DNA from 2 places in the Nocardia sp. NBC_01730 genome. Region 2 is predicted to be linked to the other one. Evidence: riboswitches for the same ligand, from Rfam matches in the RefSeq annotation. Region 2 holds a riboswitch; the other holds the start of a gene.
The links. Region 2 has a riboswitch for cobalamin ahead of cobN (cobaltochelatase subunit CobN). Riboswitches for the same ligand answer to the same signal wherever they lie in the genome.

Region 1 (3,407 bases), 1.2 Mb from region 2:
TCTGTCGCGCGAAAGCCACGGCGTCGGCGCAGATGCGCATCCGCAGTGCGGGATCCAGGTTCGGGGCCGGCGCGAGCTCGATCACCTTCTGGTGGCGGCGCTGCAATGAACAGTCCCGCTCGAACAGGTGCATCACGTTGCCGTGCTGGTCGGCCAGGATCTGCACCTCGATGTGGCGCGGGTTCACCACCGCCTGCTCCAGGAACACGGTGGGATCGCCGAACGCCGACTCGGCCTCGCGCGAGGCCGCCTCGATCGATTCGCGCAGGTGCGCGGCGTCGGCGACCCGCCGCATGCCGCGACCGCCGCCGCCCGCGACGGCCTTGACGAAAATCGGGTACTCCAGCTGCCGGGACGCGGCGACCAGCTCGTCGACGTCCGCCGACGGTGCGCTGGAGCGCAGCACCGGCAGACCGGCGGCCTTGGCGGCTTCGATCGCACGTGCCTTGTTGCCCGCGAGTTCGAGCACCTCGGCGGAGGGACCGATGAAGGTGATGCCCGCGCGGGCGCAGGCTGCCGCCAGGTCCGGGTTCTCCGAAAGGAAGCCGTACCCCGGGTAGACCGCGTCGGCACCCGCCGACTTGGCGGCCTCGATGATCGCGTCGATGGAAAGGTAGGCCCGCACCGGGTGGCCCGCCTCACCGATCTGATACGACTCCGCCGCCTTCAACCGGTGGACTGAATTGCGGTCCTCGTAGGGAAACACGGCCACCGTCCCGATGCCGAGTTCGTAAGCCGCACGGAAGGCCCGGATGGCGATCTCGCCACGGTTTGCAACCAAGACTTTCGAGAACATTGGCTTAAGGTACCCGGCACCGCCCATCGCACCGACACGGAAGTCCTCTTCGCAGGAATCTTCACAATGACGACTGGCATCGTTGCGAAGTTGCGTTCACCGGAACGACACATTCCCAGCCCGAAATTGATCATTTACCACCTCCCGCGACAAGCGACCGTGGCTTTTCCAGCTCCGCGAATCAGATCGGCACCGGTTGACCGCCAGAGAACCAAGCCGATATCGACGCAGGTTTCCGAGCCGGCCGAGCAGCCGCGACACCGCGCGTCCTATGCTGGGAGTGCAGCTGGTTCACCGGCGCACGACGAGATGGAGCCCCGACGTCGCGCAATGGGTCGAGCCCACTCGTGCGGAGACGCCACGAGGGGCGAGAGGGAACCCGGTGGGAATCCGGGACTGTCCCGCAGCGGTATGCAGGAACGACCGCCGTCACCACGCACTGAGTTCACCGAGCCGGAAGGCTCCGCGACTTGGGAAGCGACGGCCAGTAGGTCGGCCATCAGGCGAGCCCCGGCACAGGCCGGGACCACCCGGCCGGTGCCCGCGAGTCCGAAGACCTGCCAGCCGTGCCGGGTACGCCGTACCCGGCGGCCACCGCCTCGTGGATTTGGGCGTGCGGACCACCAGCGCGGACGTGTCGGGCTCCCTCAACCGGGAACATCTCCGGCATGTCACTGGTTCTCCGGCTACCCGTAGGGCGATGGCTTTTCTACCTCAGCAATGGAGAAACATCGTGACTGTTTCACATCACAAGCCGTTCACCGCGACGGTTCTCGGGCTACCTCGGGTGGGGCCGCGGCGCGAGCTCAAGCGGGCGACCGAAGCCTACTGGGCGGGCCGGATCGGCGCCGAGGAGTTGCACACCCTCGCGCGCGACCTCCGGCACGCCCAGCTCACCGAGTTGCTGGCCGCCGGTCTCGACTCGATCCCGATCGGCACCTTCTCCTACTACGACCAGATGCTCGATACGGCTGTCCTGCTCGGCGCGCTGCCACCCCGGGTCACCGGAATCGCCGATCCCCTGGACCGCTACTTCGCGGCCGCGCGCGGCACCGACACGGTCGAGCCACTGGAGATGACCAAGTGGTTCGACACCAACTACCACTACCTGGTGCCGGAAATCGGCCCGGAAACCCAGTTCTCGCTGCACCCGGAGAAGCTGCTGGAGGAACTGCGGGAGGCGCTCGCGCTCGGCGTGCCCGCGCGACCGGTGGTAATCGGCCCGGTCACCTTCTCGAGGCTGGCGAAAGCGACGGGCAGTGCGCCACTGGCTCGGCTGACCGAGCTGATTCCGCTATATCACGAGCTGCTGCGGCGGCTGGTCGCCGCGGGCGCGGAGTGGGTGCAGATCGACGAGCCTGCGCTTGTCACCGACCTCACCGCGGACGAGATCGATCTGGTGCGCGCCACCTACGAGGAGCTGTCCGCCGCGACCGATCGTCCCGCGATCCTCGTCGCGACCTATTTCGGACACCCGGATGCCGCGCTCGCCGCACTGGCGGGCACCGAAATCGAGGGTATTGCCATCGACTTCACCTCCGGCACCGAGGTTTCGGAGGTGGCAGCGGTGCCGGCTCTGGCACGCAAGCTGGTGGTGGCGGGCATTGTGGACGGTCGCAATGTATGGCGCACCGATCTCGACCACGGCCTGGCGACCCTCGGAACGTTGCTGGGATCCGCAGCGCACGTGGCGGTTTCGAGTTCGTGCTCGCTGCTGCACGTGCCGTACACGCTGGCCACGGAGACGCGGCTGGACGAGCGGCTGCGGTCGTGGCTGGCCTTCGGCGCGGAGAAGGTGGCCGAGGTGCGTCTGCTCGCGACCGGGCTGAGCGAGGGCGCCGAGGCGATCGGCGACGAATTGGCGACGACTCGTTCGGCGCTCGAATCTCGGCGGTCGGATCCCCGGCTGAACGATCCGCGGGTGCGGGCCCGGCTGGCCGCGCTCGGACCGGACGCCATCCGGCGCGCGCCCGCCGAGCAGCGGCGCGAGCTGCAGCAGGATCGCCTGCGGCTGCCCGCGCTGCCGACCACGACGATCGGTTCGTACCCGCAGACCTCCGCGATCCGGTTGGCGCGGGCCGCGCTGCGGAACGGCGAGATCGACCAGGCCGAGTACGTGCGCCGGATGCGCGCCGAGATCGCGGATGTCGTCACGCTGCAGGAGAAGCTGGGGCTGGACGTGCTGGTGCACGGTGAACCCGAGCGCAACGACATGGTGCAGTACTTCGCCGAGCAACTCGACGGCTTCGCGGCCACCGAGCAGGGCTGGGTGCAGTCCTACGGCACCCGCTGTGTGCGCCCGCCGATCCTGTTCGGCGACGTGACGAGGCGGGAGCCGATGACCGTCGAGTGGATCGGTTACGCGCAGTCGCTCACCGACAAGCCGGTCAAGGGCATGCTGACCGGTCCGGTGACCATCCTCGCGTGGTCGTTCGTGCGCGACGACCAGCCGCTGGGCGATTCCGCGCGGCAGGTGGCGCTGGCTATCCGGGACGAGACAGTGGATCTGCAGACGGCGGGCATCCGGATCGTCCAGGTCGACGAACCGGCGCTGCGCGAACTGCTTCCGCTGCGCACAGCCGATCAGCCCGCGTACCTGGAGTGGTCGGTG
Region 2 (3,407 bases):
TTGGCGGGCATGGGGTTCCGATGCTCACTCGCGGCGCATGAGGAGGTGTCCCGCCACTTCGCTTTGCCCGTGGTGTCCCTGGAACTGGTAGATCCGCGCTTCTATCACCTGGACACAGTCCTGCTGCCGCTGGACTCCCGCACCGTCGCCTACTATCCGCCGGCCTTCAGCAGAGCGGCCCGCGCCATCCTCGCCGACCTCTACCCCGACGCGATCCTGGCCACCGACGCCGACGCGGCGGTACTCGGGTTGAACGGCGTCTGCGACGGTTTCAACGTCTTCCTCAGCAGCAGCGCCACCGAACTGAGCGAAGCTCTCCGTGCCCGCGGCTACAACCCGGTCGGTATCGAGATGTCCGAACTACTGAAGGCGGGTGGCAGCGTCAAATGCTGCACGCTCGAAATCCACTGAGGAGGCCGGGACGCGCGAGTAGTCGGCCACCGGCTCGGCGGTGGACAAAGCGGTCGTGCCGTCGAGCCCCCTCGATCGGGTGTTGGACGCCTCGGTGACCTACAGCGCGGCGCATCCGGTTCGGGCCGGTCGCCGAGCGGCTTAGGGTGCGCGCCGCACGGTGGCAGCCTCTCTCTATTCGACGCGATAGCCCCCGTCGGTCGCGACGACATCGGTGACCGTTCCGCGGGGGCGGCCGCAGCGGCGGTCGCAGCCGGACCAGTGCTGACGTCCGGCCACCGAGACGTCCGCCGGTGCCAGGAGCGGAACATCCGGGACACCTTGTCGCGGAGCGGGTTTCGGTTCTATATGCCCGGTTTCCCATTCGGCTCGGTCGGTTGGCGGAAGCACACGGCCTGCCGTGATCGCCTCCGCCGCATCGGCACGGACATCGGTGTGCGACTTCGCGCAACCTGGCCGTCCCGCGCAAGCGCTGACCAGTAGCCACGGGGAATCGGCGTCGAAGATCAGGCCCATCGGCGCGAGCACGCGCACCACCTGTTCTGCGGCCCATTCCTCCATGTCGGTGACGACCAGGCCGCGCCACGGCGTGACGAAGACCGTTCGTTCGATAGCGGCGAGGAATTCGGCGGTGCGGGCGGGTAGGGAGCCGAGGTGCACACCTGCGCCGAGAGCGACCAAGCCGTCGTCCTGCTCCAGCCAGCCGATCGGAATGTCCCGTCCCGCAGCGAATTCGAGTCGATCGGGGCCGGGTGCGAGACCGAGGAGATCGGCCAGGCGTTCAGCGCCGTGCTCGAGGTCGCGCAACCGCCACCGCCCGGGGTCGTCTCCGCGCAGCTCGAGGAAGCCGTGCGCCGCGGCGAGCATGACGTCGACCGCGTCGGCGGCGGTGATCCGGACGCCGCTGTCGCCTCCGGCCAGCAGTAGCGCGAAGTCGTCCGTGGCGACGGCGTGCACACCGATGTCGGCGCCGAGTCCACTGACATCGCCGCGACCGTCGTCGAGGCTGAACAGCATCCTGCCCGGCAGGTCGGCCAGACGCGGAGCGGCGAGCAGCCCGGCATCGAGTTCGGGAACCAGCGTGTGCACGTCTGTCAGCCCGCCGATCCGACCGGACAGCGGCGAGGCGACGATATTGCGCACCCGCTCATGGGTGCGGCTCGGCAGCAGACCCGCACCGGCCAGCCGTTCCGTCAATGCCTCGGCGTCGTGTACCCGGCGCAGTTGGACGTTGCCGCGCGCGGTGAGCTCGATGTTCCCGTCCCCGAGGTCGCGCGCGGCCTCGGCGAGCACCTGCCACTGCATGGGCCCCAACCGCCCGCCGGGCACTCGAATCCGCGCCAGCGGCCCGTCAGCCGCCTCGTGCAGCCGCAGCACGCCGGGACAGGAATCAGCAACATGTCGCGCCATAGCTTCCTCAGCCTACGTACACCGCGAGGCGCAAGGCTGTGCCAGGCCCGGCGTATCCGCTGGTTTACCATGAGCGGAACTGCGCCGCTCCCGAGCGGGGCGGCACACGGGCAAGCCGGACGCAAGAGGCGGGTAGCATCTGCTTGCTCGGCGGACGACGAGGAAACCGGTGGAAGTCCGGTGCGGTCGCGCCACTGTAGAAAGCCAGACCCTCTCCGGCGAGCAGCGAACCCCCGATGGGCGCGTCACCCGAGGAAGGCTGCCACCCGTGATTTTGTTGCTGTCCACATCCGACACCGATCTGCTGAGCGCCCGCGCCAGCGGCGCCGACTACCGGTGGGGCAACCCTGCTCGCCTGCTGGTCGACGATCTGCCCGGCCTGCTCGACGGCGCCGATCTGGTGATCGTGCGCATCCTCGGCGGCAAGCGGGCGTGGGAGGACGGACTGGCTGCGGTGCGAGCGAGCGGCGTTCCGATGGTGGCGCTCGGCGGTGAGATCGCTCCGGACGCCGAGCTGATGGAGTGCTCGACCGTGCCGGGCGGCGTCGCGGCCGACGCACACAACTACCTCGCCGCAGGCGGCCCTGGGAACCTGCGTCAGCTGCACAACTTCCTGTCCGACACCGTGCTGCTCACCGGGCACGGCTTCGAGCCGCCGGTCCAGCTGCCCAGCTGGGGTGAACTGGACCGTGTCGCGGCGCCGGTCGAGGGGCCCACGGTCGCGGTGATCTATTACCGCGCACAGCATCTCGCGGGCAACACCGCCTACATCGACGCCATCTGCACCGCGCTCGAACACGCGGGAACGCGCCCGCTCCCGCTGTACTGCGCGTCGCTGCGTACTGCCGAACCGGAACTCCTCGCCACCCTGCGGCAGGCCGACGCCCTGGTGGTCACTGTGCTGGCCGCGGGAGGAAGCAAACCCGCCACCGCTTCCGCCGGGGGCGAGGACGAAGCGTGGGACGTCGGCGCGCTCGCCGATCTGGATGTACCCATCCTGCAGGGACTCTGTCTGACCAGCGGCCGCGCCCAGTGGGAGGCGAACGACGACGGCCTGTCGCCACTGGACGTCGCCACACAGGTCGCCGTGCCGGAGTTCGACGGCCGGATCATCACGGTCCCGTTCTCGTTCAAGGAGTTCGACGCCGACGGCCTGTCCACCTACGTTCCCGACCCCGAACGTGCGGCTCGCGTCGCGGGTATCGCGACGCGCTACGCCCGCCTGCGCCACATTCCCGCCGCGCGCAAGCGCGTCGCCGTCATGCTGTCGGCCTACCCGACCAAGCATGCCCGCATCGGCAACGCCGTCGGCTTGGACACCCCGGCCAGCGCGATCCGGCTGCTCACCGAAATGCGATCCGCCGGTTACGATCTCGGCGATCCCGGCGAGATCCCAGGCCTGGACGAACGCGACGGTGACACCCTCATCCACGCCCTCATCGCGGCGGGCGGACAGGATCCGGACTGGCTGACCTCCGAACAGCTGGAGGGCAATCCGATCCGCATCGGCGCGGCGACCTATGCCGCCTGGTTCGACACGCTGCCCGAGGATCTGCGCGAAGCCGTCGTCGAGGCGTGGGGCCCGC

Region 1: linked by a shared signal. The riboswitch ahead of metE (5-methyltetrahydropteroyltriglutamate--homocysteine S-methyltransferase) and the one ahead of cobN (cobaltochelatase subunit CobN) in region 2 are both predicted to bind cobalamin.

Annotation. Positions count from the first base shown of each region.
Region 1 is NZ_CP109162.1:3,786,756-3,790,162, forward strand. It holds gene OHB12_RS15165 (pyruvate carboxylase) at 1-796, opposite strand, end outside; cobalamin riboswitch at 1,169-1,355, shown strand; gene metE (5-methyltetrahydropteroyltriglutamate--homocysteine S-methyltransferase) at 1,497-3,407, shown strand, end outside.
Region 2 is NZ_CP109162.1:2,592,134-2,595,540, reverse strand. It holds gene ddaH (dimethylargininase) at 1-411, shown strand, start outside; gene cobG (precorrin-3B synthase) at 586-1,821, opposite strand; cobalamin riboswitch at 1,938-2,102, shown strand; gene cobN (cobaltochelatase subunit CobN) at 2,090-3,407, shown strand, end outside.